DNA from 2 places in the Amycolatopsis sp. lyj-108 genome. Region 1 is predicted to be linked to the other one. Evidence: riboswitches for the same ligand, from Rfam matches in the RefSeq annotation. Region 1 holds a riboswitch; the other holds the start of a gene.
The links. Region 1 has a riboswitch for glycine ahead of gcvP (aminomethyl-transferring glycine dehydrogenase). Riboswitches for the same ligand answer to the same signal wherever they lie in the genome.
Positions count from the first base shown of each region.

Region 2: it holds a riboswitch for glycine, as region 1 does, so the genes downstream of both, gcvP (aminomethyl-transferring glycine dehydrogenase) here and gcvP (aminomethyl-transferring glycine dehydrogenase) in region 1, are expected to answer to the same signal.

Region 1 covers NZ_JAJPWQ010000005.1:176,414-191,726, forward strand. Annotated here, with positions in the region: gene ACLJO0_RS20195 (PadR family transcriptional regulator) at 1-205, shown strand, start outside; gene ACLJO0_RS20200 (DUF1700 domain-containing protein) at 202-1,431, shown strand; gene aspS (aspartate--tRNA(Asn) ligase) at 1,850-3,103, shown strand; gene ACLJO0_RS20210 (general stress protein) at 3,156-3,680, opposite strand; gene ACLJO0_RS20215 (glutamine synthetase family protein) at 3,908-5,272, shown strand; gene ACLJO0_RS20220 (gamma-glutamyl-gamma-aminobutyrate hydrolase family protein) at 5,253-5,966, shown strand; gene ACLJO0_RS20225 (aldehyde dehydrogenase family protein) at 5,963-7,327, shown strand; gene ACLJO0_RS20230 (3-oxoacyl-ACP reductase) at 7,330-8,097, shown strand; gene ACLJO0_RS20235 (hypothetical protein) at 8,395-8,769, shown strand; glycine riboswitch at 9,027-9,127, shown strand; gene gcvP (aminomethyl-transferring glycine dehydrogenase) at 9,171-12,002, shown strand; gene gcvT (glycine cleavage system aminomethyltransferase GcvT) at 12,011-13,102, shown strand; gene gcvH (glycine cleavage system protein GcvH) at 13,120-13,497, shown strand; gene glyA (serine hydroxymethyltransferase) at 13,499-14,767, shown strand; gene lipA (lipoyl synthase) at 14,764-15,313, shown strand, end outside.
Region 2 covers NZ_JAJPWQ010000004.1:429,369-444,681, reverse strand. Annotated here, with positions in the region: gene ACLJO0_RS18165 (adenylosuccinate synthetase) at 1-826, opposite strand, end outside; gene ACLJO0_RS18160 (hypothetical protein) at 823-1,797, opposite strand; gene ACLJO0_RS18155 (adenylate cyclase) at 1,800-2,768, opposite strand; gene ACLJO0_RS18150 (hypothetical protein) at 2,878-3,813, shown strand; gene ACLJO0_RS18145 (hypothetical protein) at 3,831-4,271, shown strand; gene ACLJO0_RS18140 (hypothetical protein) at 4,592-4,969, opposite strand; gene ACLJO0_RS18135 (hypothetical protein) at 4,993-5,502, opposite strand; gene ACLJO0_RS18130 (hypothetical protein) at 5,810-6,082, shown strand; gene ACLJO0_RS18125 (CDP-alcohol phosphatidyltransferase family protein) at 6,171-6,806, shown strand; gene gcvH (glycine cleavage system protein GcvH) at 6,870-7,253, shown strand; gene garA (glycogen accumulation regulator GarA) at 7,379-7,846, shown strand; gene ACLJO0_RS18110 (MerR family transcriptional regulator) at 7,843-8,604, shown strand; gene ACLJO0_RS18105 (bifunctional nuclease family protein) at 8,824-9,297, shown strand; gene ACLJO0_RS18100 (TetR/AcrR family transcriptional regulator) at 9,388-10,002, opposite strand; gene ACLJO0_RS18095 (MerR family transcriptional regulator) at 10,300-10,881, shown strand; glycine riboswitch at 10,928-11,029, shown strand; gene gcvP (aminomethyl-transferring glycine dehydrogenase) at 11,201-14,080, shown strand; gene ACLJO0_RS18085 (nuclear transport factor 2 family protein) at 14,084-14,446, opposite strand; gene ACLJO0_RS18080 (helix-turn-helix domain-containing protein) at 14,561-15,313, shown strand, end outside.

The DNA.
Region 1 (15,313 bases):
AGTGGGCGACGCTTCGGTGTACGGAACGCTTCGGCGGCTTTACAAGGCAGGCCTGCTGACGTCGTACGTGGTGCCGAGTGAAGAAGGCCCGCACCGCAAGTACTACAGCCTCAACGAACCGGGTCGCCAGCGCCTCGAAGAGTCGGGGCAGACCTGGCGGACTTTCGCCACGACAATGAACAGCCTGTTGGGAGAGGCAGCATGAGCACGCAGAATCCGACCGCCGTGCGGGTGTATCTGGCGAGGGTCAGGAGCGCGCTCGCCGACCTTCCCGAGAGCGAAGTCGAGGAGATCCTCGAAGACGTCCGGCCCCATCTCGCCGAGATGGAGGCGGAACTGGGGGAGAACCCCAAGGTCGACGCCTTGATCGAGCGGCTGGGCAGCCCCGAGAGCTATGCGGCCGAACTGCGGGCTTCGGGTGGCTATCCGCCGCGTCCGGCCGACGCGGGTGACCAGACCACCGTGCTGAAGGCGAAGACCGGGATCGGCGGAGCGCGGTTCGCGTTCTGGGGCCTGGTGTTCTCCGTCGGCGGCTTCGCGCTGTTCGGCTTCGCCGCCGCGGTGTGGGTCCGGGTGGAACCGTTGGTGGGCCTGCTCTTCGTCGCCCCCGTGTTCGCGATCAGCGTCGCCTACGTGGTCCGCAAGGGCGTCGCCCCGATCGCGGAACTGCCCGAGGTGGTCAAACTCCGCGAGATCGCGGCCTCGTTCCAGAAAGACCGGAACAGCAAGGGACTGAACTACTTCCGCACGCTCAAGCCGGCGTGGTGGATACTGTGCGCGGCGGTGCTGGTCGTGTTCGGTCTGCTGCTCGTGGTCCGCGACACCGAGGCCGTTTTGCTGCTGCCGCTGATGCTGCTGGCGGCCGTCGCCGTGGTGTGGGCGGGCCCGAAACTGAAGGCCGACCGGCGGCTGCTGTGGCTGGCCGTGCCGATCTCGGCGTTCGTCGTCGGCAGCATGCTCGGCGGCGCGGGTGCGGCGGTCGACCTGATCGCGAAACGGTCCTACGGCAACGGTTCCTACAACAGCCCCTACTCGCCGAGCTACAACGACAACTACGGCAACCCGCAGTTGATGTACGGCAGCCAGGACGTGGAGAACATCTACGCCTTCGACGCCGAAGGCAAGCCGCTGACCGAGATCTACCTCTACGACGAGAACGGCCGTCCGCTCAGCACCACGCGGTACGCCTGCGAGAGGAGCACGGGCGAGAAGCGGAAGGTCGGTGACGACAACCGCTACCCGCGGCCGCGGCTCGAACGAGGCGTCCAGGACAACGACGGAAACCTGAACGGCTACAACGGTTCCCGCGGCTACTGCCAGGAACGGGCCGACATCCCGTTCAGTGCGGCGATCCCGAAGGGTGCGCCGGTGCCGCCGACTTCTCAGGCCGCTCCGCCGTCGTCCACCTCGGTGGCGCCGCCGACGCGCTAGGTGGTCCGGGTGGAGGCGGCCGTCGGGGGCGCCTCCACCCGGTTTCGCATTTCGTCATCTGGATGCGGTAGTTCGCGTTCCCAACCACCGCATCCAGATGACGAAATGCGGATGCGACGATCGCCCCGGGAGACGTAACCTCCGGGGCAACGCGTTGACGGAGACGAGTAGCCGAAGGACCACGCGAGACCCAGAGAGCCGCCGGTAGCTGCGAAGGCGGCCTCGCGCCCTTGCAGTGAAGACCCTCCCGAGTGCGGGGAGGAACGGCGTCCGCGCCCCATGCCCCGCCGTCCGGCCCTCGTCATCGGGCCTTCGAGGCCGCCGCTCGTCCAGGGCTGCGGCGAAAGTGCGGTGGTACCGCGAGTTCCCTTCTCGCCCGCACTCCCAAGGGGTCGCGCATATCCGTGCAGGAGTTGTGATGATCTCGCGTGTCCTCGTCGCCGACCTGCCCCGGCACGTCGGCGGCCGCGTCCGCATCGCCGGCTGGGTGCACCGCCGGCGCCGCTTGAAATCCGTCACCTTCCTGGTGATCCGGGACCGCTCCGGACTCGGCCAGGTCGTGCTCGCCGAACCCGGCGGCCCGCCGGAGGAGACCGTGGTCGAGGTCGAAGGCCTCGTCACGGCGAACCCTCAGGCGCCGGACGGTGTGGAACTGACCGAGCCGTCGGTCGAGCCGCTTTCCGAACCCGCCGAACCACCGCCGTTCGACCTCTACCGGCCGTCGGTTCCGGCGGCGTTGCCCACGGTGCTGGACAACGCCGGCGTCGCGCTGCGGCATCCGCGGCTGAAGAAGGTGTTCACGGTCGCGGCGGCGAGCGTCGCCGGGTTCCGGTCGACACTGGACGGACTCGGGTTCACCGAAACGCATACGCCCAAGATCGTCTCGTCGGCCACGGAATCCGGCGCGAACGTCTTCGGCATCGACTACTTCGGCAAGCGGGCCTTCTTGGCGCAGTCGCCGCAGTTCTACAAACAGGCGCTGGTCGGGGTCTTCGAGCGGGTGTACGAGGTCGGCCCGGTCTTCCGCGCCGAACCGCACGACACGGCGCGGCATCTCGCGCAGTACACCAGCCTCGACGCCGAACTCGGCTTCATCGACGGCCACCACGACGTGATGGCGGTGCTGCGGGAGGTCGTCGCCGGGATGGCCGCCGCGGTTCCGGAGGTGGAAGTCGTGGTGCCCGAGGAGATTCCGGAGATCCACTTCGCGGAGGCGCAGGACCTGATCGCGCGGCTGTCCGGCGAAGACCCGCGTGGCGAGCCGGACCTCGCGCCCGCGCACGAGCGGCTGCTTTCGGAGTGGGCGCTGCGCGAACACGGATCGGAATTCCTGTTCGTCACCGGCTATCCGATGGTGAAGCGGCCGTTCTACACACATCCGGACCCGGAGCGGCCCGGGTATTCCAACAGTTTCGACCTGCTTTTCCGCGGGCTGGAACTGGTGACCGGCGGCCAGCGGCTGCATCGGCACGCCGACTACGTCGCCGCGCTGGCGGCGCGCGGTGAGTCCACCGAGCCGTACCGGGACTATCTGTCCGTCTTCGCGCACGGGATGCCGCCGCACGGCGGGTTCGCGCTGGGGCTCGAACGCTGGACGGCCCGGTTGCTCGGGCTGCCCAACGTCCGCCAGGCGACGCTGTTCCCACGCGACCTCCACCGCCTGACCCCGTAAAGCCGCGAGCCGGCACCTCGTGCTGAGGTGCCGGCTCGCGTGGGGGTGAGGCTCAGTGGAGGAACGCGCTCCTAGCGGCCAGGTCGGCCAGCAGGGCGCGGCCCTTCTCGGCGTTGCGCGGCTGGGCCAGGACGTCGTAACGCCGGGCGACCAGCTGGCTCTGCGAGATGAACCCGCGCTTGTTCTTCGAAGTCGCGTACCCCAACGCGCCGAACAGCAGGTTGAACGCGATACCGCCGACGAGGCCGACGAGGATCGGCACCAGTCCGGCGCCCGGGTTCAGCAGGCTCAGCACGAGGCCGAGGAACATACCGAACATCGCGCCCGACAGTGCCGAGCTGGTCAGCACCTTGCTCCAGCCCATCCGCCCGGCGATCCGCTCGACCAGGATCGGCTCGACACCGACGATGGTGACGTCCGTGATCGGGAAGTCCGTTCCCGCGAGGTGGTCGACGGCACGCTGCGCTTCGGAGTACGACTCGTAGGAGCCGATCGGCCACCCGCTGGGCAGCGTCGGGAGCTGAGCCCGCCCCTGGGGCTCGGTGAACGTGGTCTGCTGCGTGAATGCCTGTGTCATTCCTTCTCACCTCTCTTGATCCGTACAACGTTCCGGGTGTGCGGATCTCCTCCCGTCCGGCGGGATTCACAGCATCTTCTCAGCCGGGCATCGCAGACAATCCGCCCAGGGATCAACTACAGTCCGCAATGGGTAACGAAGCAGACCATTGGTCGAGTTGACCAGGTCGGGCCCACCCGGTAGGAAGAAGCCGCAAAGGTACCGCTTCGAACCTTTAGGTGAGGCTGATGGCGAACAGGCGCGGCATGCTCACGCTGGATCGGCTCCGGGAACTGGTCGAGGACGGCACGGTCGACACGGTGCTGGTGGCGATCACCGACATGCAGGGCAGGCTGCAGGGCAAACGCTGCGCCGCCGAGTACTTCCTCAACGAGGTCGTCGAGCACGCCACCGAAGCGTGCAACTACCTGCTCGCCGTCGACGTCGACATGAACACTGTCGACGGCTACGCGATGTCGTCGTGGGAGACCGGCTACGGCGACTTCGTCATGCGCCCGGACTTCGACACGCTTCGCCTGCTGCCGTGGCAGGAGGGCACCGCGCTCGTCCTCGCCGACCTCGAACGGGTGCAGGGCGGCGCCGTGGCCCCTTCGCCGCGCCAGATCCTGCGCGGTCAGCTCGACCGGCTCGCCGCGCGTGGTCTCGCCGCGTACGTCGGGACCGAACTGGAGTTCATCGTCTTCGACGACACCTTCGAAGCGGCCTGGGACAAGCGTTATCAGGACCTTCGCCCGGCCAACCAGTACAACGTCGACTACTCGATGCTCGGCACCTCGCGGATCGAGCCGCTGCTGCGCCGCATCCGGAACGACATGGGCGGGGCGGGACTGTACGTCGAGTCGGCCAAGGGCGAGTGCAACCCCGGCCAGCACGAGATCGCGTTCCGCTACGCCGACGCGCTGACCACCTGCGACAACCACAGTGTCTACAAGACCGGGTCCAAGGAGATCGCCGCGCAGGAGGGCAAGAGCCTCACGTTCATGGCGAAGTACAACGAACGCGAGGGCAACTCCTGCCATATCCACATCAGCCTGCGCTCCGCCGAGGGCGAGCCCGTCCTGGCAGGCGACGGTCCCGGCGGGTTCTCGCCGCTGATGGAGCACTTCCTCGCCGGTCAGCTCGCCGGGCTGCGTGAGCTGACCTACTTCCTCGCGCCGAACATCAACTCCTACAAGCGTTTCGTCCCCGGCAGCTTCGCGCCGACAGCCGTCGCGTGGGGCACCGACAACCGCACGTGCGCGCTCCGCGTCGTCGGGCACGGGGACTCGCTGCGCACCGAGAACCGGGTCCCCGGCGGCGACGTGAACCCGTACCTCGCGGTGGCCGCGCTGATCGCGGCGGGCTTGCACGGCATCGAGAACGAACTGGAGCTGGAGCCGGAGTTCCACGGCAACGCCTACGGTTCCGACAAGCCGACCGTGCCGACGACTCTGCGGGAAGCCGCGGCGCTACTGGACAAGAGCGAACTTGGCAGGACCGCGTTCGGGGACGAGGTCGTCGACCACTACCTGAACGCGGCGAAGGTCGAACTCGCCGCGTACGACGCCGCCGTCACCGACTGGGAGAGGATCCGTGGCTTCGAACGGCTGTGACCCCATAATCGGTCTCACGTCCTATCTGGAGCCCGCGAAGTTCCTCGTCTGGGAGACCGAAGCAGCGCTGCTGCACCGGGTCTACGTCGACGGGATCGTCGCGGCGGGCGGGATCCCGGTCCTGTTGCCGCCGGTGAGCGGGGCACACGATCGACTGATGTCCGCCGTGGACGGGCTCGTGCTGGTCGGCGGCGCCGACGTCGACCCGGCGCGCTACGGCCAGGAGCAACACGCGACGACGTACACGAGGCCGAACCGGGACGCGTTCGAGTTCGGCCTGCTGCGGTCCGCTTTGGACACGGGAAAACCGGTGCTCGGCGTGTGCCGCGGTCTACAGGTGCTCAGCGTCGCGCTGGGCGGCACGCTCGCCCAGCACCTGCCGGACACTTTGGACAGTGCGGATCACCAGCCCGCGCCAGGGACCTTCGGCACCACTACGGTGACGCTTGCCGAGGGGAGCCGGGTCGCGGCGATCCTCGGCACCGAGACCAAGGTGCCGTGTTACCACCATCAGGCGATCGACAAGCTCGGCGACGGGCTGGTCCCGGTCGGCTGGGCGGCGGACGGGACCATCGAGGCGGCCGAACTGCCCGGTGACGGATTCGTCCTCGGCGTCCAATGGCATCCCGAACAGAATCCCGACGACATCAGGCTTTTCGAGGCGCTGGTGGAAGCAGCTAAGGAGCGCGCATGACCACGTTCGAGGTGATCAACCCCGCCACCGAAGAGGTGGTGAGGTCGGTCTCGCTGACCTCGGCCGAGGAGACCGACGCGGCGATCGCCCGCGCGCACGCGGCGTTCCCCGCATGGCGCGCGGTGGCCCCCGGCGACCGGGCGCGGCTGCTGCGCCGGTTCGCCGACGCCGTCGACGCCGACATCGAGAACCTCGCCCAGCTTGAGGTCGCCAACGCCGGTCACACGATCGGCAACGCGCGCTGGGAAGCCGGCAACGTCCGCGACGTGCTGACGTACTACTCCGCGTCGCCCGAACGGTTGAGCGGCAAGCAGATCCCGGTACCCGGCGGAGTGAACATGACGTTCCACGAGCCGCTCGGCGTGGTCGGGGTGATCGTGCCGTGGAACTTCCCGATGCCCATCGCGGGCTGGGGATTCGCGCCCGCGCTCGCCGCCGGGAACACCGTCGTCCTCAAACCCGCCGAGCTCACTCCGCTGACCGCGATCCGCCTCGGCGAACTCGCCCGTGAAGCGGGGATCCCCGAAGACGTCTTCCAGGTGCTCCCCGGCAAGGGATCCGTGGTGGGACAGCGGTTCGTGGACCATCCCGCGGTGCGGAAAGTGGTGTTCACCGGCTCGACCGAGGTCGGCAAGCAGATCATGGCGGGCTGCGCCGCGCAGGTGAAGCGGGTGACGCTGGAACTCGGCGGCAAGAACGCGAACATCGTCTTCGCCGACGCCGACCTGGAGAAGGCCGCGGCCACCGCGCCGTACGGCGTCTTCGACAACGCCGGGCAGGACTGCTGTGCGCGGTCGCTGATCCTGGTGCAGTCGAGCGTGTACGAGAAGTTCATGGAACTGCTGGAACCCGCGGTGAACGGTGTGGTCGTGGGGGATCCGCGGCTGGAAGTGACCGAGATGGGGCCGCTGATCTCGGCGGGGCACCACGCGAAGGTGTCGTCCTATGTGGACGACGCCGCGCCGGTGGCCTTCCGGGGAAACGCGCCCGTCGGCCCCGGGTACTGGTTCGCGCCGACCGTCGTCACCCCGCCGGATCTGCGGCATCCGCTGGCCTCGGAGGAGATCTTCGGCCCGGTCGTCGCGGTGGTCCCGTTCGACGGGGAGGCCGACGCGGTGACCATGGCCAACGACACCGAGTACGGCCTGTCCGGCTCGATCTGGACGCGCGACGTCGGCCGTGCCTTCCGCGTCGCCCGTGGTGTCGAGGCCGGGAACCTTTCGGTGAACTCGCATTCGTCCGTCCGGTACTGGACACCGTTCGGCGGGTTCAAGCAGTCCGGGCTGGGCCGGGAACTCGGCCCGGACGCCGTCGACGCCTTCACCGAGACCAAAAACGTCTTCATCAGCACGGAGGAATAGGAATGGTTCAGCGTTTCGAAGGCCGCGTCGCGGTCATCACCGGCGGCAGCAGCGGCATCGGCCTCGCCACCGCGCGGCGGCTGGCGAGCGAGGGCGCGAAGGTCGTCATCGGCGACATCTCCGCCGAGGCGGGCAAAGCCGCGGCCGACGAGGTCGGCGGCCTGTTCGTGCAGGCCGACGTCACCGACGCCGAACAGGTCGATGCCCTGTTCCAGACCACAGTGGACACTTTCGGCTCGGTCGACGTCGCGTTCAACAACGCGGGCATCTCCCCGCCCGAGGACGACTCGATCCTGACCACGGGCATCGACGCGTGGGAGAAGGTGCAGAAGGTCAACCTGACCTCGGTGTACCTGTGCTGCAAGGCGGCGCTGCCGCATATGCGACGGCAGGGCAAGGGCTCGATCGTCAACACGGCGTCGTTCGTCGCGGTGATGGGCGCGGCGACGTCGCAGATCTCCTACACCGCGTCCAAGGGCGGGGTGCTGGCGATGAGCCGGGAACTGGGCGTGCAGTTCGCGCGGGAGAACATCCGGGTCAACGCGTTGTGCCCGGGTCCGGTGAACACCCCGCTGCTGAAGGAACTGTTCGCGAAGGACCCCGAGCGGGCGGCGCGGCGGCTGGTGCACGTGCCGGTCGGGCGGTTCGCCGAGCCGGAGGAGATCGCGGCCGCGGTCGCCTTCCTGGCGAGCGACGACGCCTCGTTCATCACCGCTTCGCAGTTCCTGGTGGACGGCGGCATCTCGGGCGCCTACGTCACTCCGCTCTGACCGTCCGCAATTCGTCACCTAATTGCGGCACCCACGGTCGCGCTGTCCGTGAGGGCCTCTTTCCCTACCTTGAGAGTAGGGAAGGAGGCCCTCACGGACTTCCCGCACGTGCGGTCCTCTCAGGAGCCTCGGCGGCGGCGCCACCCCCCGGCGCAACTCGTCACCTGATTGCGGCCGCTGGCCCGCCACCCCGTCACTCGTCCCGGTGGCTGGGATGGCGGGCCGCTGACCTGCGCTGTAGTCCTGAGACGCGGAGCCGCACGGTTCCACGATCCGAAAGCGCGGGAGGCCCGAAGAATGACCCGGCAGATGAGCACCGCCATGCGTGACTGCATCGACCTGTGCAACGAGTGCCACGTCAGGTGCGAGGAGATGTTGACGCGCTGCATGGAGATGGGCGGCGCGAAACTCGGGATGATGATGGTGACCTGCGCGGACATGTCCCGCATGTGCGCCGACATGATGATGCGCTGCTCCGCCATGGTCGCCGACCTCGAGATGATGCGCATGTGCGCGAAGATGTGCGGCCTCGCCTCCCAGATGATGCGTATGTGCGCCCAGGAGTGCGCCAAGACCGGTGACACCGAACTCGCCGACGCGGCCGACATGATGATGCGGTGCGCCGAGCTCTGCGGCACGATCACCGCCGAGATGATGATGGAGAACGCGTAACTCGCGTGCTTGGAGCCGTAACTCGCGTGATCGGAGGCGTAACTCACGAGTGACGGCTCCAAGCACGCGAGTTACGGCTCCGGACACGCAAGTGACGTCGTCGGGTCGAAGTAGACGTGCGTTGAACACGCCAGGTACGGTGTGCGCACAACTACAGACAGGGCCGTTGAGCTGGAGCGGGAGAGCCCTCACGAACGTGGTGGGGCACCGAAGGAGCAAACTCCCCGGAATCTCTCAGGTACTCACTACCGCTTCCGCGAGGCCACTCTGGAAAGCAGGCGCGCAAGTGCGCCTCACCCAAGGTGAAAGCCGCATCACGTGCGGTGAAACTCTCAGGTGCCATGACAGAGGGGGAGTTCCCAGCGCACCGGTCTATCCGGCGCCTGACCCAAGGAGCTCCCTTGACCAGTACGTCGTTCGACGACCGGCACATCGGCCCCTCGGAGTCCGAGCAGGCCAAGATGCTCGCCGAGGTCGGCTACGGCAGCCTCGACGCCTTGGTGCAGGCCGCGGTGCCGTCCGCGATCCGGGTCACGCGTGACCTCGAACTTCCCCCCGCCGCGTCCGAAGAGGACGCCATCGCGGAGCTTCGCGCGCTCGCCGCGCTCAACAAGCCGATGACGCAGATGATCGGCCTCGGCTTCCACGACACGGTCACTCCGGCGGTCATCCGCCGCAACGTGCTGGAGAACCCGGCTTGGTACACGGCGTACACGCCGTATCAGCCGGAGATCTCGCAGGGCCGTCTCGAAGCCCTCCTCAACTTCCAGACCATGGTCTCCGAGCTGGCCGGTCTCACCACCGCGAACGCCTCCCTGCTCGACGAGTCCACCGCCGTCGCCGAGGCCGTCATGCTGATGCGCCGCGTGTCGAAGTCCAAGTCCAACAAGGTCGTCCTCGACGCCGAATGCCTGCCGCAGACCATCGCCGTCGTCCGCACCCGCGCCGAGGCGATGGGCGTCGAGGTCGAGGTCCGCGACCTGCTCACCGGCTTGCCGGACGAGTTCTTCGGCGTCGTCGTCCAGTACCCGGGCGCTTCCGGCGTGCTGCGCGGCGCGGGCTTCTACTCCGCCATCTCCGAGACCGCGAAGGCCGCCGGCGCGCTGTACACCGTCGCCGCCGACCTGCTCGCCCTCACGTTGATCACCGCGCCGGGTGAGTTCGGCGCCGACATCGCCGCCGGTTCCACCCAGCGCTTCGGTGTCCCGCTCGGTTACGGCGGTCCGCACGCCGGATACATGGCCGTCCGCGCCGGGCTCGAGCGTTCGCTGCCGGGCCGCCTGGTCGGGGTCTCGGTCGACGCCGACGGCAACTCCGCGTACCGCCTCGCCCTGCAGACCCGCGAGCAGCACATCCGCCGCGAGAAGGCGACCTCCAACATCTGCACCGCGCAGGTGCTGCCCGCGGTGCTCGCCGCGATGTACGCGGTCTACCACGGTCCGGACGGCCTCAAGCGCATCGCGACCCGCGTCCACGAACTCGCCGGCGGCCTGGCGGACGCCCTCCGCGCGGGCGGCGTCGAGGTCGTCCACGAGGGCTTCTTCGACACCGTCCTCGCTCGCATGCCCGGTCAGGCCGAAGCGGTCGTCGCGGTCGCCCGCGAGAACGGGATCAACCTCGGCCCGGTCGACGCCGACCACGTCCGCATCGCCGTCGACGAGGTCACCACACCCGCGATCATCGCCAAGGTGCTCAACGCCTTCGGTATCGACAACCCGGCCGCCGAAGCACAGGCACTGCCCGCCGGGCTGCACCGTGAGAGCGAGTACCTCACGCACGAGGTCTTCCACTCGCACCGCTCCGAGACCGCGATGCTGCGGTACCTGCGCAGCCTGTCCGACCTCGACTACGCGCTCGACCGCGGCATGATCCCGCTCGGCTCCTGCACGATGAAGCTCAACGCCACCACCGAGATGGAGCCGATCAGCTGGCGCGAGTTCGCGGGTATCCACCCGTTCGCCCCCGCTGACCAGGCCGAGGGCTACCACGTCCTCGTCGAGCAGCTGTCCGGTTGGCTGGCCGAGGTCACCGGCTACGACAAGGTGTCGTTGCAGCCGAACGCGGGCAGCCAGGGCGAGCTCGCCGGTCTGCTCGCGATCCGCGCGTACCACCACGCGAACGGCCAGCAGGAGCGCGAGGTCTGCCTGATCCCCTCGTCCGCGCACGGCACGAACGCCGCCTCCGCGGTCATGGCGGGCATGCGCGTCGTCGTGGTCAAGTGCACCGACGAGGGCAACGTCGACCTCGAAGACCTGCGGGCCAAGGTCGAGGCCAACCGCGACACGCTGTCCGCGATCATGGTCACGTACCCGTCCACGCACGGCGTCTACGAGCACGGCATCGACGAGCTGGCCAAGATCGTGCACGACGCGGGCGGCCAGGTCTACGTCGACGGCGCGAACCTCAACGCCCTGCTCGGTCTCGCCAAGCCGGGCGAGTTCGGTGGCGACGTCTCGCACCTGAACCTGCACAAGACCTTCTGCATCCCGCACGGTGGCGGCGGCCCCGGCGTCGGCCCGGTCGCGGTCCGCGCGCACCTCGCGCCGTACCTGCCGAACCACCCGATGCTGGCGAAGGCGGGCCCCGAAACCGGTGTCGGCCCGATCAGCGCGGCCCCGTTCGGTTCGGCGTCGATCCTGCCGATCTCGTGGGCGTACGTCCGCATGATGGGCGCGGGCGGGCTCACCGCCGCGACGCAGGTCGCAGTTCTCGCCGCGAACTACGTGGCCAAACGCCTCAACCAGCACTACCCGGTGCTGTACACCGGCCAGGACGGCCTTGTCGCGCACGAGTGCATCCTCGACCTGCGCGGGCTCACCAAGGAGACCGGCGTCAGCGTCGACGACGTCGCGAAGCGCCTGATCGATTACGGCTTCCACGCGCCGACCATGTCGTTCCCGGTCGCGGGCACGCTGATGGTCGAGCCGACCGAATCCGAGGACCTCGGCGAGATCGACCGCTTCTGCGACGCGATGATCGCCATCCGCGCGGAGATCGACGCCGTCGCGCAGGGCCGTTGGGCCGCGGACAACAGCCCGCTCCGCAACGCCCCCCACACCGCCGAGACCCTGGTCGGCGACTGGGACCTGCCGTATGACCGCGAACTGGCGGTGTACCCCGCCGGAGTGAATCGCAAGGCCAAGTACTGGCCTCCGGTGCGCCGCATCGACGGTGCGCGCGGGGACCGTAACCTCGTCTGCTCCTGCCCGCCGCTCAACGCCTACGAGAACTGAGGCACTTGATGTCGAAAGAGACGTCCCTGCACGGAGTCCACAAAGGACTGGGTGCGTTGTTCACCGACTTCGCGGGCTGGTCGATGCCGATCCGCTACAGCAGCGAACTGGCGGAGCACAAGGCCGTCCGCGAGACCGCGGGCCTGTTCGACCTCTCCCATATGGCCGAGATCGAGGTGACCGGCCCGCAGGCCGCCGACACCCTCGACTTCGCGCTGGTCGGCAACCTGTCCGGCGTCAAGCCGGGCCGGGCGCGCTACACGATGATCTGCGACGAGAACGGCGGCGTGCTGGACGACCTGGTCGTCTACCGCCTCGCCGACGAGAAGTTCCTGGTCGTGGCCAACGCGGGCAACGCCTCCGTGGTCGCGGAGGCACTGGCCGAGCGGGTCTCCGGCTTCGACGCCGTCGTCGAGAACAAGTCCGAGGACGTCGCGCTGATCGCCGTCCAGGGCCCGAAGGCCGTCGAGATCCTCGGCGCCGTCACCGACGCCGACCTCGGCGCGCTCAAGTACTACGCGAGCGTCCCGGCCGTCGTGAAGGGTCACGACGTCCTGCTCGCCCGCACCGGATACACCGGCGAGGACGGCTTCGAGCTGTACGTCCCGGCCGGTGAGGCCCCCGCCGTCTGGCGCATCCTGACCGACGCGGGTGCGCCGCACGGTCTGCTCCCGGCCGGTCTCGCCTGCCGCGACACCCTGCGCCTCGAAGCCGGGATGCCGTTGTACGGCAACGAACTCAGCCTCCAGCTGAGCCCGTTCGAAGCCGGTCTCGGCCGCGTCGTCAAGTTCGAGAAGCCCGGCGACTTCGTCGGCAAGGCAGCGCTCGAGGAACTGTCCAAGAAGGACGTTCCCCGCGTGCGTGTGGGGCTCAAGGGCTCCGGCCGCCGCGCCCCGCGCCACGGCTACACCGTCCTGGCGGGCGAGACCGAGATCGGCGAGGTCACCAGCGGTGCCCTGTCGCCGACCCTGGGTTACCCGATCGCCATGGCCTATGTGGACCGGGAGCACTCCGAGCCCGGCACCGAGCTTTCCGTCGACATCCGGGGCCGCATCGAGCCTGTCGAGGTCGTCGCCCTGCCCTTCTACTCCCGCGCCTGAAAGGCCCTTCCGAGATCATGAGCATCCCCCAGGACCTGAAGTACACGAAGGAACACGAGTGGCTGAACGTCGCCGACGGCGTCGCCACCGTGGGCATCACCGCCTTCGCCGCCGAGTCGCTCGGTGACATCGTGTTCGTCCAGCTTCCCTCGGTCGGCGACACCGTCACCGCGGGCGAGGTGTTCGGCGAGGTCGAGTCGACCAAGTCGGTCAGCGAGCTGTACGCGCCCGTGGACGGCGAGGTCGTCGAGGTGAACGAGGCCACAACGGACACCCCCGAGCTCATCAACTCGGACCCGTACGCCGAAGGATGGCTCCTGAAGGTGCGTCTGTCCGGCGACGTGCCCGCCCTGCTCGACGCCCAGGCTTACGCCGTCCTGACCCAGGAGAACTGAGATGTTCAACGCTGCCTTGTCCGATGTGGACCCCGAGGTCGCCACCGCCGTCGCGGCCGAACTCGACCGGCAGCAGTCGACCCTGGAGATGATCGCCTCGGAGAACTTCGCCCCGGTGGGCGTGCTCGAGGCACAGGGTTCGGTGCTGACCAACAAGTACGCCGAGGGGTACCCCGGCCGCCGCTACTACGGCGGTTGCGAGCACGTCGACGTCATCGAGCAGCTGGCGATCGACCGTGCGAAGGCCCTGTTCGGCGCCGAGCACGCCAACGTCCAGCCGCATTCGGGCGCGCAGGCCAACGCCGCCGCCATGGTCGCGGTGCTCAACCCCGGCGACACCATCCTGGGTCTCGATCTCGCCCACGGCGGGCACCTGACACACGGGATGAAGATCAACTTTTCCGGCAAGCTCTACAACGTCGTCGCCTACCACGTCGACAAGGAGACCGGGATCGTCGACGTCGAGGAGATCGAGCGCCTCGCCAAGGAGCACAAGCCGAAGCTGATCATCGCCGGTTGGTCGGCGTACCCGCGTCAGCTCGACTTCGCCGAGTTCCGCCGCATCGCCGACGAGGTCGGCGCGAAGGTCATGGTCGACATGGCGCACTTCGCCGGTCTCGTCGCGGCCGGGCTGCACCCCAGCCCGGTGCCGTACGCGGACATCGTCACCACGACCACGCACAAGACCCTCGGCGGCCCGCGCGGCGGCATCATCCTGTGCCGTCAGGAACTCGCCAAGAAGATCAACTCGGCGGTGTTCCCCGGCCAGCAGGGCGGTCCGCTGGAGCACGTCATCGCCGCCAAGGCCGTCGCGCTCAAGATCGCCGCGAGCGAGGAGTTCCGCGAGCGTCAGCAGCGTGTGCTCGAAGGCGCGAAGATCCTGGCCGACCGCCTCTCGCGCACGGACTGCGCCGAAGCCGGTGTCCGCGTGCTGACCGGCGGCACCGACGTGCACCTGGTGCTCGTCGATCTGGTCAACTCCACTTTGGACGGTCAGCAGGCCGAGGACCGGCTGCACTCGGTCGGCATCACGGTCAACCGCAACGCCGTCCCGTTCGACCCGCGCCCGCCGATGATCACCTCGGGCCTGCGCATCGGCACCCCGGCGCTGGCGACCCGCGGCTTCGGCGCCGAGGACTTCGCCGAGGTCGGCGACATCATCGCCGAGGCGCTGCGCCCCGACTTCGACGAGGACCTGCGCCAGTCGCTGTCCGCCAGGGTCGAACTGCTGGCCAAGAAGCACCCGCTGTACGCGGACCTCAACCGATGAGCGCGGTCCCCGAGGGGCGCAAACTTCTCCGGCTCGAAGTCCGCAACGCGCAGACCCCGATCGAGAAGAAGCCGCCGTGGATCAAGACCCGCGCGCGGATGGGCCCCGAGTTCACCGAGCTCAAGGGCCTGGTCAAACGTGAAGGCCTCCACACCGTGTGTGAGGAGGCCGGTTGCCCCAACATCTACGAATGCTGGGAAGACCGTGAGGCCACGTTCCTGATCGGTGGGGACCAGTGCACCCGTCGGTGCGATTTCTGCCAGATCGACACGGGCAAGCCGGCGGCGCTGGACAGGACCGAGCCGCGCAAGGTGGCGGAGTCGGTGCAGGCCATGGGGTTGCGCTACTCGACGGTGACCGGTGTGGCGCGCGACGACCTCGAAGACGGCGGCGCGTGGCTGTACGCTGAAACCGTCCGGCAGATTCACGCGCTGAACCCGGGTACCGGTGTGGAGTTGCTGATCCCGGACTTCAACGCGGATCCGGATCAGCTGGCCGAGGTGTTCGGTTCGCGGCCCGAGGTGCTGGCGCACAACGTGGAGACGG
Region 2 (15,313 bases), on a different contig from region 1:
CCAGTACCGCGTGCGGGCGCCCGGCCAGCAAGGCGCGGGCGTTGTGCGGGGTGGTGGTCGACCAGGTCGTATGCGGGTGAAATCCGTGGTGCTGGTCGAGGAGAACCCCCTGCGCTCCCTCGAAGACCAGCCGTCCGGAGTCCGCGAGCCGCCCTGTCTCGCCGCCGTCGGTGATCCGCACCGCGTCCGCGAAATCGCGGTACAGCGCCACCAGTTCGTCCACGGTGTGCGGTGGCGTGGCGAGCGGTGCGTAGAACCGCGCGAGCGCGTCCAGTTTGCGCCGCAACACCGACGGGCTGGCGCAGTCGGCGACCGTGGGCGCTTCCCCCGGCGTCCCGATCACCTCCTGGTTCTCCACCATTTCGCCCGGCGCGGCCCCCGCGAGCAGCGAGTACCAGACGGTCTCGCCGATCCCCTTCCCGCACGAGCCGTGCCGGTTCGCGCCCCGGGCCTCCTCCCTGGCCCGGTTCGCGTGGATGTGGAACGGGGTCGTGAGCAGGGCGCTCCCGTCCACGCTCAGCAGTGAGAGCGGATTCCGGACGCCCACCGCTTCGAGCCGCCGCGCTTCGGCGGCCAGCGCGAACGGCTCGACCAGCACGAACCGCGACAGATGGGTGGGCACGCCGGCGAACGTGCCCGCCCCGAACTGGCTGAAGGTGTGGTGCCGCCCGTCCGCGACGACGTTGTGCGCGGCCTGCGCGCCCCCGTTGAAGCGGACGACGGCGGTGGTGGGCCGGGCGGCGCACAGCGCGTCGACCACGGCGCCCTTGCCTTCGTCGCCGAAGCCGAGCCCGACCACCACCACGTGGCCGTCCAGCGGACTCATCGCAGCACCACGTCACTCGGGCCGTCGGTGTCGGGCACCGCCGAGGTGACGACCGATTTGGTGCCCAGTTTCGCCAGCGCCTTGCCCACAGCCGCGCTCTCGGCGACCGAGCCGACGTCCGCGAGGTCGGCGAGCGCCCGGTCGACGTCGACGACCCGTTCCTCCAGCCCGATGGTGGCCGCGATCAGTTCGCATACCGCGCCGGGATCGTCGAGCTTGAGGAAGTTCTGGCCGAGCAGACCGCTCCAGTGCTCGCCGATCTGCGGGTCGTTGTAGTACGACGACTGGTTCGGCAGCACGAAGTAGACATTCCATTTGCGGGCCAGCTCCCGGTACACCGAGGCCGGGTCGATGTCCTCCCGCACGTCGTCCCCGATCACCCGGCGGATGTGGCGGGCCTCCAGCGCGGGCTTGTTCAGCTCGTCGCCGATGATGAACAGATAGCCCTTGCGGCCGCGGTTCTGCCAAGCGTCGGTGACCACGTGCCTCGCCATGAAGTAGGCGGCCAGCTCGTAGGATTCGCTCTTCTGCCCGCCTCCACCGCCTTCGAGGAAGATCGTGCGCAGCTGCTCGTCCATCCGGTTGTCCGATTCGAACTGGCCGATCTGCAACGGGACCCGGTCGCTGTCGGCGTCGCCGATCGCGCCGAACAGCATCTGCGGATCGGCCAGGTAACCCCGGCGTTTGAGCAGGCCGTGCAGTTTGCCGAGCTTGCCCTGCATGATCCGCGGCACCCGGCGCATCGAGCCGGTGACGTCGAACAGCACCGCGATCGGCGTCGAATCGGTGTGGTCGGCCGAATCCCGGCATTCCCGCACGGCGTTCAGCGGATCGAGCGCGGGCGCGACCTTCCACTCTTTCGCGGGTTTGGAGCGGAGATCGGCGGTGTAGCCGAAATCGTCCTCGCCCTTGGCCGCGCGGAAGGTCCTCGCGGCGGCGTAGGCGTTGTCGTCCCAGTGTCCGTGTCCCATGGTCAGGCTCCTGTCTCGGGGATGGTGAAGGGTCGGAAGGTGCGGGGGCCGTACAGGTCGGCGAGCAGTTCGTCGTACTCGTCGAGCAGATCGGCGGCTTCGGGTCGTTGTGCCGGGATGTCCTGGGTGCACCACGTCGCGAACTCGCGTTGGCGGGTTTCGTTCGGTGCCAGTAGTTCCAGCATCATGCGGTGGAGCATGTGGACGTCCGTCGCCGCGGTCATCGGGAGTCCTCTGTGGACTTCCGATGGGTACTGGACGGAGTTGTCCGTCGCCAGCGGGAGCACACCGTCTTCGACGGCGAAGGACCAGCCTGCGAGGACGATTCCGTGCTGTCCCGGATGGACGAGCACGTTGTCCGCGGTGAGGTGGCCATGGACGACACCCGCGCGGTGCGCGCCCGCCACGGCGCGCAGCAGGCGCCGGTGCATCCAGGCGTAGTCGCGGCCGTCGAGCCCGCCAGGGAAGGCTTTCCCGATATCGGCGAGGGTGACGAAGCCGTCGACGAGCGGATCGAGGACGCTGAACGCGCGGTCGCCCCGCGCCACCGGACCCGAGGTGTCGAGCAGCCGCGGGTAGTAGGGACGCAGCCACCGGTGCCGTTCGGTGAAGCCGTCGAGGGTGCGCAACGCCGCCCACTCGGCGTGGATCAGCGGGTTGAGCGCCGGGTCGCGGACGAGTTTGACCAGATGAGGGCCGGTGGTCCGGTAGGTCGTCGCGACACTGCCCACCGCGTGCGGCTCGGTGAGGGTGTACGCCGAGGTCGCGGTGGTGATCGTCTGGCGCCGGGCGCGTTTCCACTCGTCGTGGAGGTGGTTGAGGGTGGCGGCGGCCCGGTGGGCGCGGTCGTCGCCGGGGTTGCGGTCGGGGTGGAGCACGGCCGCCAGTTCGCGGTAGCGATGGCGGGCGAACAGAGCGGCCGCGTCGACCGTGTTCTCGATCATCGCCACGGCGTCTTCCCTGGTGAGCATAGTTTGAGTCTAGACGACTCTTACTTCGGTCCGCAAGGGGGTGGGTACAAATCCCGTGCCGCTCGGCGGCTGCGGCCAATAGACTGGGCGAGCCGAACAGGGGGTGTTGGTGGTCGTCCGCGAACCGGATCGGAAAGACAGTCAGCGCACGATCGCGAAGATCGTCGTGTTCGCGCTCGGGATCGTCTGGGGAGCCGTCGCGGCCTTCGTCGGACGGTGGACCGTCGAGGGGTTGGCCGGCGTGTACGACGTGCGCGCGGTGATCTCCGAACGGAACTCCACGACCAGCGAAGGACAGCACGGCCCGCGAACCAGCTACGAGGTCCTGGCAATCGGCGAAGACGGCCGCGCGATCGAATTGCCGACACGAGACACGTTCGGCCTCGCCGATCCGGTGGTCGCCCGGCTTTCGTCGGTGACGGACCGGGTTCTGTCCGTGCGCGGGGCCACCGACGTCGTGGAAGCCCACCATCCGTGGGAGAAGATCACGGCGATGTCCCTCGGCTGGGTACTCCTGGTGCTCGCGGCCATCGTGCTGGCCAGGCTGGCGAGACCGGGCATCGCGTGGAAGTCGCTGCCGTTCCTGGCTGGGCTGGCCTTCGCCGCGTTAGTGGTGCTGACGCCGGTCGGGTTCGGCGGGACGGCCTACGGCGAGGTGTCCGACCCTGTCCCGAATTTCTGGGAACTCCGTCGCGACTTATGGGGGCCGCCACCGGTGTTCGCCCGTGGACAGACCGCCGTCTCCGGGGATTCGGCCGTGCGTGTGCTCGACAGCCGGTCCGGGCCGCCTGAGGGAGCCGAGGCGTGGTTGAGTGGATTCCACGTCCTCACCTTGCGGATCGAGGCGTCTCGCTTCGGTGACTCGGCGCTGGAGCTGTCGGCCGACGAACACGGTGAGCCGGAGCGGGTCAAGGACTGCGCCGGCGCTCCCGGCGCTTTCGACGGCACCACGGGTCTCGTCTGTTTCGTGGTCCCGCCCGGATACCGGGCCGAGTACCTCCTCGTCGGCAAACTCGAGCGGGAAGTCCTGCTGAAGCTCCGGTGATCGACGAAAGGACTCCAGTGCCGGAAAACGCGCGGAAACCCGGAGTTCTTACCTCGGCGCTTTCGGCCTTTCTTCCTTTTCTGCTGATCTTCGGTGTCGTCTGGGGCTCCCTCGGTTCCGACATCGGTGAATTGAGCACCGGCGAGGATGTCACGGTCACCGAGATCTCGGGGTGCACCTCGGAGGGATCCGCGGTGAACGGCCAGACCCCCTACTGCTCCGGAAAATGGCGCTTCGCCGACGGTCGTACCGGAGGCGGGCAGATCCTGGGTGAGGAGATCTCGCGGGGTGACACGGTCTTCGCCGGTGACGGATTCGCCTACCGGACGAGATCGCCGTTGATCTGGAAGGTTTCGGCAGGCGGCGCGCTGGGTCTCTTTCTCGTCGGACTGGTGATAGTGGGTGTCGTCCGGTACCGGTTGGACGTTGGCAAGCGGCGTCGCGAGAGCCGAGAGTAAGGCAAAGGGTGGCAGGTTGCGAAAGTGGCTTTCGCAACGTCGGGAGTAGGGTGCGGTAGCGAAGAGGGAGCCGTCATTACCGCCGCTGAAACCCATGGTCGAGATGTGTCGCGAAAGCCACTTTCGCAACGCCTGGGGTCCCGAAAGTGGCTTTCGCGACAGGGGTGCCCCACGGCCGCGAGCGAATCCCCGCGTCCCGGCACCTTTGCCTTACCCCTCAATAGAACGCTCTTTATCACTCACGACCGCCGCGCCGGGTCGCCGCCTTCAACACCGGAGACGCCTACCGCAAGACCCCGATCGTCTGGAGCAATTGAGGCTCAGGAGCGGGTCGCTTCGATCTGGCGCTCGTCCTCGGTCGAGCAACTCGTCACCGGATCGTTCGGCCCGCTCCCGCACGTCCAGGCGCCGATCACCACCGGACCGGGCCCCTGCGGCGAAGCGGCCTCGGCGGGCGTCAGCTTGGTGAAGTAGTCCTTGAGCACCTGAGTCGCTTCGGCGCAGTCGGTCTTCCCGTGTGCGACGACCTTGTTCTTCGCGCCTTGGAGCCCGGCGACCTCGCCGCAGGGCGTCCCGGCGGGCGCCGAGGTGGCGGCGGGGGAGGACGGTGCCGGCGCGGCGGCGGGAGCGGGATCGGCTCCGCAACCGCTCAGCAGGACGACGGCGAAAGCGGCGGGAAGTACGGCGAGGCTCTTCATGGGCCCTTCTTCTCGGGGATGGTTCATTCGACGGGGACGACGGCGGCGAACACGTTCTGATCGCCCTTGCCGCAACTGGTGCCGCCTTGCGCGGCGGGAGCGCCGGAGACGCACAGCCAGCCGTCCACGGTCTCGCTGACGGGTTCGTCGGAGCCCGCGGACTGGCGTCCGGCGATCCTCTGGTGGAACGAGCCGACGATCGCGGTCGCGTCCGCGCAGGAGACCCCGGGCCCGTTGAGCACCTGCAGGGTCAGCCCGCTGGCCGCGGTGACCGTGCCGCACGAACCCTGTACCGGTTCAGCGGGTTTCGGTTTCGTGGTGGGATTCGGGGCAGCGGAGGAACTCGGCGCGGTCTGCGACGGGATCGGCGGGACCGACACGCTGGACACACTCGCGGGGAGCGAGGGCGGTGAGGCCGACATCGCGGTGACAGGCGGTGGCGGATCGTCGCCCGAACAGGCGGCGAGCGTTCCGGCGACGGCGCAGGCCGCGAACAGGCGCCGCCACGTTCCCGTGGTCGTCGAGACGCGCAAGGCGATCCTTTCGTCGGCCGGTCGTGGCCGGCCCATTCTGACCCGGCCGGGCCCGAAGCCGTGGCATTGAGCCACGTTCGATTCGCGGGAGGCTATCGCGCCCCTGGGGCCGCGGTACGCGAGGACCGCTCAATAACTGTCCATTGTGGACGATTAACATGCCGTTCACAGCGCGACAACACCCCACTGTCGTTGCGAACCGATCGGACGAATCCACGCCGGACCCGTTAACGCGCGGCCCCGTTCTGCCGAAAAGAAAGGTAGCGCTCCGGCGTGTCCCAGTCCCCGTCACGAAACTGTGAGAGTGATGAAGACCGACGAACAGACCGACCCCGCGTCACCCCAGGCCACCGCGCCGGCGAGCACGGAGCTGCCACCGACGGCACCGTGCACCGTCGTCTGGTGCGGCGGCCGCCCGTACGTCCTCGAAAGCTCCGCCGGCCACAACCGCTGGGTCGGCACCGACCACCGGGGCAGGCCCGTGGCGCTGACCAGCGCGGACCTGCAACGCCGCGGCTGGACGCACACCCGGGTTTCTTTTTCGGCCGGAGGCCTCGGATGTGCGGAGGCGGGCCGCTGATACGGCTGGTTGAGTGACCGGCTGATGCCGCGGCCCGGCTGCGGAGATCCGAAAGCGCGCTTTGGGAGACGCAGCCTAGGCTGAGCGGGTGAGTACGCCCCCCGAACCGAGCGTGACCAGCGAAGAGCCTTCCCTCTTGCGGCAGGCCCTGAACGTTCCCAACATGCTTTCGATCCTCCGGCTCGCCGGGGTGCCGGTCTTCCTTTGGCTGCTCCTCGGCCCGAAGGAGGACGGCTGGGCGCTCGCGCTGCTCGTGTTCAGCGCGCTCACCGACTGGCTCGACGGCAAACTCGCCCGCTGGCTCAACCAGATGTCCCGGCTCGGCCAGCTGCTCGACCCCGCCGCCGACCGGCTCTACATCCTCGCGACCCTCATCGCGTTCCTGATCCGCGACATCATCCCCTGGTGGCTGGTGGTCCCGCTGATCGTCCGCGAGGCCGTGCTGGGCGTCTGCGTACTGCTGCTCCGGCACCGCGGCTTCGCCCCGCCGGAGGTCACCTACATCGGCAAGGGCGCCACCTTCGTCTTGATGTACGCCTTCCCGTTCCTGCTGCTCACCCAAGGCGGATCCGACATCGCCGCGATCGCCCGGCCGATCGGATACGCCTTCACGGCGTGGGGCGCGGTCCTGTACGTCTATTCAGGCGTGTTGTACGTCGTCCAGACGGTGCGGGCGCTGCGAACGGCCGAACCCGGCGAGTTGCGGGAGGCGGCGGGCGCGTGACCCGGCGGGATGCGAAACTGCGCGCGTCGGTTTCGAGTGAGGGCTTGAGAAAGGGGAGCGGCGTTGTCCACTCCAGAAGAACTGCGGTACACCGAGGAGCACGAGTGGGTCTCCGTGCGCGATGGCGGGCTCGTGCGCGTGGGCATCACGGAGTACGCCCAGGACCAGCTCGGTGACGTGGTGTTCGTCGAACTTCCCGAGGTCGGCAAGCAGGTCGGCTCGGGAGACACGTTCGGCGAGGTCGAGTCGACCAAGAGCGTTTCCGAGCTGTTCGCCCCGCTCGACGGCGAGGTGGTCGCGGTCAACGACGCGGTGACCGAGTCGCCCGAGCTGATCAACAGCGATCCCTACGGCGAGGGCTGGTTGATCGAGCTCCGTCTCGACGACGCGAGCTCGGTGGAATCCCTGCTGGAGGCCGAGGCGTACCAGGCGCTGATCAAGGAATAGCCGCAGGCCGCGGCCCTTCGGGAAGAGTAGGGGGAGCCGCGGGCCGGAGATTCGATCAGGCACGGTACGTTTGACCTCCACACGTTCTTGAGTAGTGGCAACACACATGCGTTAGGAGAGCTCAGGTGAGCACGAACGACGGGCCCGGCGTTCCCCCGGAGCAGTCTCCGGAGCGGACTTCTGTCTTCCGGGCCGACTTCCTGGCCGACGTCGAAGGCACTGAGGCTCCTCCGGCTGCCGAGGCCCCTGTCCAGGGTGTGGACGCGCTGCCCGCGGGTTCCGCCCTGCTGGTCGTCAAGCGGGGCCCGAACGCGGGTTCGCGCTTCCTGCTGGACCGCGACACCACCAGTGCGGGACGGCACCCGGACAGCGACATCTTCCTCGACGACGTCACGGTCTCCCGGCGGCACGCCGAGTTCCGCCGTGAGGGTGGCGAGTTCGTCGTCATCGACGTCGGCAGCCTCAACGGCACCTACGTCAACCGCGAGCCGGTCGACCAGGCCGTCCTCGCCGGTGGCGACGAGGTCCAGATCGGCAAGTTCCGCCTGGTCTTCCTGACCGGCCCGGGTCACGGGGGCCAGGGGGCACGGTGACGGCGGCCGGGCGGCCTGATCGGGATGCGTCGCAGCGCGATGGGTTGAGCATCGGGGCCGTGCTGGCACAGCTGCGCGGCGACTTCCCCGATGTCACCATCTCCAAGATCCGGTTCCTCGAGGCGGAGGGTCTGGTCCAGCCGGGCCGGACCCCGTCGGGGTACCGGCAGTTCGCTCCGGCGGACGTGGAGCGCCTGCGATTCGTCCTGTCCGCCCAGCGGGATCACTACCTCCCGCTGAAGGTCATCAAGGAACAGCTCGACGCGGCGGATCAGGGCGCCGCGCCCTCGGCGGCGCTGCCCAAACCGCCGCGGAAACTCGTTTCACTCGATTCCCCGGGGGAGAACGGCGGACTGCCGTCCCCCGGGGATTTCGAGACCGATCGAGAGATCAGGCTGACCGAGGAAGATCTGCTCCGCCAGGCGGGCATCGACGCCGCCACCCTGGCTGAGCTGCGGCAATACGGTCTCGTCCGCCCAGGTGCGGCGGGGTTCTTCGATCCCGACGCGGTCCTCGTGGCGAAGACCGTGAAAGCGATGACCGAATTCGGTATAGAGCCGAGACATCTGCGTGCCTTCCGGGCCGCGGCCGACCGCGAAGTCGGCCTGCTGGAGCAGATCGTGACCCCGGTGTATCGGCATCGTGACGAGGACGCCCAGGCGAGGGGCGACGAGGTCGTCCGGGAGCTCGCCGCGTTGACCGTGGCGTTGCACACGCTCTTGGTGAAGGCCGGAATACGGGCAGTCACAGGCGGTTGAACGGCTTCAGGGGACCGGGAGCCGTTGTGAGGCCACTTGTCAATGACTGAATGTTCGGCACCCTATGCCGTACCGTGAGAGTTGGTTGGCCACGGGCGAACCGAGAATGTCGGAGACAGCGAGCACAGCGCTCGGAAGACGGGTAGCGTCGGGATTGCCGTCGCTTGATCGTCGAGACAAGCGCTGCAGCCCGTGCGCACGAGAGGGAGGCGAAGCCCGATGAGCGAGATGCGCGTCGTCGGCGTGCGGGTGGAGCTACCCGCGAATCAGCCGATCTTGTTGCTACGGGAAACCGAAGGCGAGCGTTACCTGCCGATCTGGATCGGCTCGGTCGAGGCCACCGCCATCGCCTTGGAGCAGCAGGGAGTCCGCCCGGCCCGCCCGCTCACCCATGACCTGCTCAAGGAGGTCATCGGGGCGCTGGGCCGTGAACTGGAGCAGGTCGTCATCACCGACTTGAAGGAAGGCACGTTCTTCGCGGAACTGGTCTTCGACGGGGACATCCGGGTTTCCGCGCGACCGAGCGATTCGGTGGCGCTGGCGCTGCGGGTGGGGGTCCCGATCCACGCCGTCGACGCGGTGCTGGAGGAAGCGGGCCTCATCATCCCCGACGAGCAGGAGGACGAGGTCGAGAAGTTCCGCGAGTTCCTCGACTCGGTCTCGCCGGAGGACTTCCGCGGCGCGGACACCTGAGCACATCCTGGATCTCGTACGAAGGGGCGGCGCCGGTGGCGCCGCCCCTTCGTCGTACGGCCGCCCTTCATGACATCCCGCCGAGGTGGCTCAGGCCGCGGTCGCCTTGACGAACAGGTCCGCCAGCTCCCGCCCGTACCGCTCCAGGTCCAGCTTCCGGTCCGCCGCGAACTTCGCCGCGACACCGTCGATGGCCTGCGCGATCGACAGCGCCATCACGTCCGGCGCGAACTCGCCGAAAGCGCCTTCCTGCTGTCCCTGCCGCAGCTGGCGTTCGAGCCGGCCGGTCCGGAACTCCTCGACGAGCGGCGCCGACATGAACCAGCCCTCGGCGTCCGAGCCGCTCGAAGCCATCTCGACCATGACCCGCACCAGTTCCGGGTACGAGCCGAGGAACGCGATCTCCGACTCGATGTAACCGCGCAGCAGCCCGGCCCGGTCGGTCGTGCCCTGGATCCGTTCCTCGAGGAACTTGTCCTTCATCCCGGTCGCGGTGGTGACCACGGCCTGCATCAGACCAGCCTTGTTGGTGAAGTGGTACGAGATGATCCGGGTGCTGGACAGCCCGGCGCGCTCCTTGATCTTCGCGAACGACGTCTTGTGGTAGCCGAGGTCGGAGATCGTCGCGATCGTGGCCCCGATGATCTGGGCCCGCCGGGCCGCCTCGGTGACCGAGAGCCCCAGCTCCGCCTGAACCTCTTGCATGGCACTTTGGGTGGAGGGATTTACTTGCATGAGTAAAAATTAACACGATCGAGTAAAAGTGGCAACTGTGCGGCCGAACGGGGGACCGTGCTCGACAAGCCTCAAGAAGAGCTTGAGGCCGACCGCGCGTCGCGTTGACCGGTTTGCCGGACGCGCTTACCGTCAATGAGGGTGAATCGCCAAGGTGTGATTCGGATGTCTGGGGCATTCGTCTTGACGAGGAACTCCGGTGCGGGCTCACGTGGGTCCGCGCGGCTTTGTTCGCCGGCCGCCAGGTCGGGCGAGGGGAGGCATGGCGTGGTCGAGGCTGGTAGCCCTCAAGAGCCGCTCGTTCCGGTCGCTGACGGCGAGCAGGGCGAGCTGTTCCCCGACTCTTCCCTCCCGGACGAACTCGTCGGTTACCGCGGTCCCGCAGCCTGCCAGATCGCCGGGATCACGTACCGGCAGCTCGACTACTGGGCCAGGACGAAGCTGGTCGCGCCGAGTATCCGCACGGCGCACGGTTCCGGTTCGCAGCGGCTCTACTCGTTCAAGGACATCCTCGTCCTGAAGGTCGTGAAGCGGCTGCTGGACACCGGCGTCTCGCTGCAGAACATCCGCGTCGCCGTCGACCACCTGCGCCTGCGCGGTGTCCGCGACCTCGCCAGGGTCACCCTGTTCTCCGACGGCACCACCGTCTACGAGTGCACCTCGCCCGAAGAGATCGTCGATTTACTCCAGGGCGGGCAGGGTGTCTTCGGGATCGCGGTCAGCGGTGCGATGCAGGAGATCAGCGGCACCATCCACGAGTTCCAGGCCGAACGCGCCGACGGCGGCGTGATCGAAACGGTCACGCCGGACGAGCTCACGCAGCGCCGTAACGCACGTCGCACCGGCTGATCATGAAGCTGTGCGGGCGGCAGGGTAGGCTCACTTCCGCGGTCGACGAATCCGCGCGGGAGAGACCGAGCCGATAACCGTTGAGCTCGGCGCCGAAGGAGCAAGTCCTCCCCGGAACCTCTCAGGCACCCTGGACCGCGCGGAAGAGACGCCTCTGGAAAGTGGTTCGCCAGGTCACAGCCTGGCGGCCCCGCCGACGGTGCAAGCCCGGCTCAACACTCGGGCGAAACTCTCAGGCGCTCCCTCGGGGGTACGGACAGAGTGGGGAGGGCCAGGACAATCCGTCCCGGCCCCACCCCCGCGTCTTGGGAGGTCCCCGTTGGAGCCCGTTTCACTGGCCGCTCTCGAATCCGGAACCCCCTTCGCGGGCCGGCACATCGGTCCCGGCACCGAAGAGCTCGCGCGCATCCTCGACGTCGTCGGCGTCGCCTCGCTGGACGAGCTCGCCGAGCGGGCCGTTCCCACGTCACTGCGGGAATCCGCGACACCGCTGGAGCTTCCGCCGCCCGCCACCGAGACCGGCGCGCTCGCCGAACTCCGCGCACTGGCCGCGCGCAACCGGCCGATGGTCCAGATGATCGGCCTCGGCTACCACGACACCGTGACCCCGCCGGTGATCCGCCGGAACGTGCTGGAGAGCCCGGCCTGGTACACCGCGTACACGCCATATCAGCCGGAGATCTCGCAGGGCCGCCTCGAAGCGCTGCTCAACTTCCAGACCATGGTGGCCGATCTGACCGGCCTGCCGATCGCCAACGCGTCGATGCTCGACGAGGCGACCGCCGCGGCGGAGGCGATGACGCTGGTCCGCCGGGCGGGAAAGGCGAAGTCGGCCCGCTTCGTCGTCGACGAGGACACCCTTCCGCAGACGATCGAGGTCCTGCGTACCCGCGCCGAACCGCTCGGCATCGAGCTGGTGACCGCGGATCTGTCCCAAGGCATCACCGGACTGGGGCTCGGCGGCGACTTCTTCGGCGTGCTGCTGTCCTATCCGGGCGCGTCGGGCGTCGTCCGCGAATGGGACCACTCCATCGCCGAGGCCAAGGCACTGGGCGCGGCGGTGGTGATGGCCGCGGATCCGCTGGCACTGACGCTGCTGCGGTCGCCCGGTGAGCTCGGCGCCGACGTCGCGATCGGGTCCACACAGCGATTCGGCGTCCCGATGGGCTTCGGCGGGCCGCACGCGGCGTACCTCGCCGTCCGGAAAGGACTCGAACGGCAGCTGCCCGGCAGGCTGGTCGGGGTGTCGAAGGATGCCGACGGCGCGCCCGCGTACCGGCTCGCGTTGCAGACCCGCGAGCAGCACATCCGCCGCGAGAAGGCGACGAGCAACATCTGCACCGCCCAGGTGCTGCTGGCGGTGATCGCGTCGATGTACGCGGTGTACCACGGTCCCGAAGGCCTGCGCGCCATCGCGAACCGCGCGCACCGGATGGCCACCGTGCTCGCGGCGGGACTCGCCGAAAGCGGTGCCGACGTCGTGCACTGCGAGTTCTTCGACACCGTCATGGTCGCCGTCCCCGGCCGCGCGACCGGGATCGTCGCCACCGCCAGGGAACTCGGGGTCAACCTGCGGCTCGTGGACGCGGACCACGTCGCCATCGCCTGCGACGAAACGACGACCCGTGAGCACCTTTCCCTGGTGTGGAAGGCGTTCGGGGTCGCGGTGTCCGATGTGGACTCACTCGACGCGGACACCGCGGACGGGTTTCCGCCGGATCTGCGCCGCACCAGTGCGTACCTGACGCATCCGGTCTTCCACGCGCACCGCTCGGAGACGGCGCTGCTCCGGTACCTGAGGGCATTGTCCGACAAGGACGTCGCGCTCGACCGCAGCATGATCCCGCTCGGCTCCTGCACGATGAAACTCAATGCCACGGCCGAGATGGAGCCGATCACCTGGCCCGAGTTCGCCGGTCTGCACCCGTTCGCGCCCGCCGAGGACGCGGCAGGGCTGCTCACCGTCGTGAAGGATCTGGAGCGGTGGCTCGCCGGCATCACCGGCTACGACGCGGTCTCCCTGCAACCGAACGCGGGAAGCCAGGGCGAGTTCGCCGGGCTGCTGGCGATCCGCGCCTATCATCGCGAACGCGGGAACGCGGCGCGTGACGTCTGCCTGATCCCGTCCAGCGCGCACGGGACGAACGCGGCCAGCGCGGTCATGGCGGGAATGCGCGTGGTCGTGGTGAAATGCGACGACGAGGGCAACATCGACCTCGGCCACCTCAGGTCCACTGTGGACGAGCACGCGGACGACCTCGCCGCGATCATGATCACCTATCCCTCGACGCACGGTGTCTACGAGGACACCGTCCGCGAGGTCTGCGCGCTGGTGCACGACGCGGGCGGCCAGGTGTACGTCGACGGCGCGAACCTGAACGCGCTCATCGGGGTGGCGCAGTACGGGAAGTTCGGTGCCGACGTCTCCCATCTCAACCTGCACAAGACCTTCTGCATCCCGCACGGTGGCGGCGGACCGGGCATCGGGCCGATCGGCGTCCGCGCGCATCTGGCGCCGTACCTGCCGAACCACCCGCTGCAACCGGAGGCAGGCCCGGCCACCGGTGTGGGCCCGATCAGCGCCGCGCCGTGGGGGAGCGCGTCGATCCTGCCGATCTCCTGGGCCTACGTCCGGATGATGGGCGCCGACGGCCTGCGGCGCGCGACCCTGACGGCGGTCGCGAACGCGAACTACGTCGCCAAACGTCTCGCCGGGCACTATCCGGTGCTGTACTCCGGGCACGAGGGACTCGTGGCGCACGAATGCATCCTCGATCTCCGCGCGATCACCAAACGGACCGGCGTCACGGTCGACGACGTCGCCAAGCGGCTGGCCGACTACGGCCTCCACGCGCCGACGATGTCGTTCCCGGTCGCGGGAACGCTCATGGTCGAGCCCACCGAGAGCGAGGACCTCGGCGAACTCGACCGGTTCTGCGACGCGATGATCGCGATCCGCGGCGAGATCGAGAAGGTCGCCGCGGGGGAGTGGCCGGTGGCCGAAAGCCCGCTGCGCAACGCCCCGCACACCGCACGCTGTCTCGCGGGTGAGTGGGATCGCCCGTACAGCAGGGAGATCGCGGTCTTCCCCGCCGGTTTCACCGCCGCGAAGATCTGGCCTCCGGTGCGGCGGATCGACGGGGCCGCGGGCGACCGCAACCTCGTCTGCTCCTGCCCGCCACCGGAGGCCTTCGCCTGAGCCTTAACCGGGCATCTTGTCGAGAAAGCCCAGCACCTGCTTGATCCGCCCGTCCTCGACGGTGATGACGTCGAAGCCGATCGCGAGCGGCTCTTCGGCGCCTTCCGGCGCGAGGTACCACTGGAACCGCGCGATGTCGTGGTGCGCGTCGGGAGCGGCCGGCAGGCTGAACCTCAGACCGGCGAACTGGGCCTGCGCGCCGGCGATGAAGCCGTCGACACCGTCGTGGCCGGTGACGGCGCCGAGCGGGTCGGTGTAGGTGGTGTCCTCGGTGAACACTTCGGCGATGAGCGCGCGGCGTTCGTCCGCGTCGGTCTCGTTCCACACGGCGATGTACTGCTCGGCGACGCGCTGGATGTCCGACATGGTGTCTCCTCGTTTTCTTGGGGGCTGACCGATGCCACAAGCCTGGCGGCTGAGGGTGGGGCCCGTCGATTACGCGGGAGGTAATGGCGGCCCGTCATCCGTGGCCGTAGGTTCGTGATCGTGACGACCACAGTGACCGTGAGCCGTGCGGGCCGCCCCGTCGGCGAACTCCTCCGCGAATGGCGCGACCGCCGCCGGATCAGCCAGCTGGATCTCGCCATCTCGGCGGACATCTCCACCCGGCACCTGAGCTTCGTGGAGACCGGCCGCTCCAAACCCAGCCGCGACATGGTGCTGCGGCTCGGCGAACATCTGGAGGTGCCCTTGCGGGAACGCAATCAGCTGTTGCTGGCCGCGGGATACGCGCCCGCGTACGCCGAAAGCGGTCTCGGCGCCCCGGAAATGGCGGCGGTCCGCAAGGCGGTCCGGCAGCTGATGACCAGCCACGAGCCGTATCCGGCCGCCGTCGCCGACCGCTGGTGGAATCTGGTCGACGCCAACGCGAGCATCTCGATCATGACCGGCCTGGTCTCGCCCGCCCTGATGACGCCACCGGTCAACGTCCTGCGGGTGACGCTGCATCCGGACGGGATGGCGCCGCATGTGCTGAACCTGGGGGAGTGGCGCGCTCATCTGCTGGGCAGGCTGCGGCGTCAGGTGACCCAGACGGCTGATCCGGTCCTGACCGATCTCCTCGAGGAACTGCTCACCTATCCGTGCGCGGATCCCGTCCCCGAAGTGGAGGTCCCCGGACCGGGCGACATCTTCGTCCCGTTGCGGCTACGGCACGAGGACACCGAACTCACCTTCTTCAGCACGGTCTCCACATTCGGGACACCGTTGGACATCACGGTCGCCGAGCTGGTG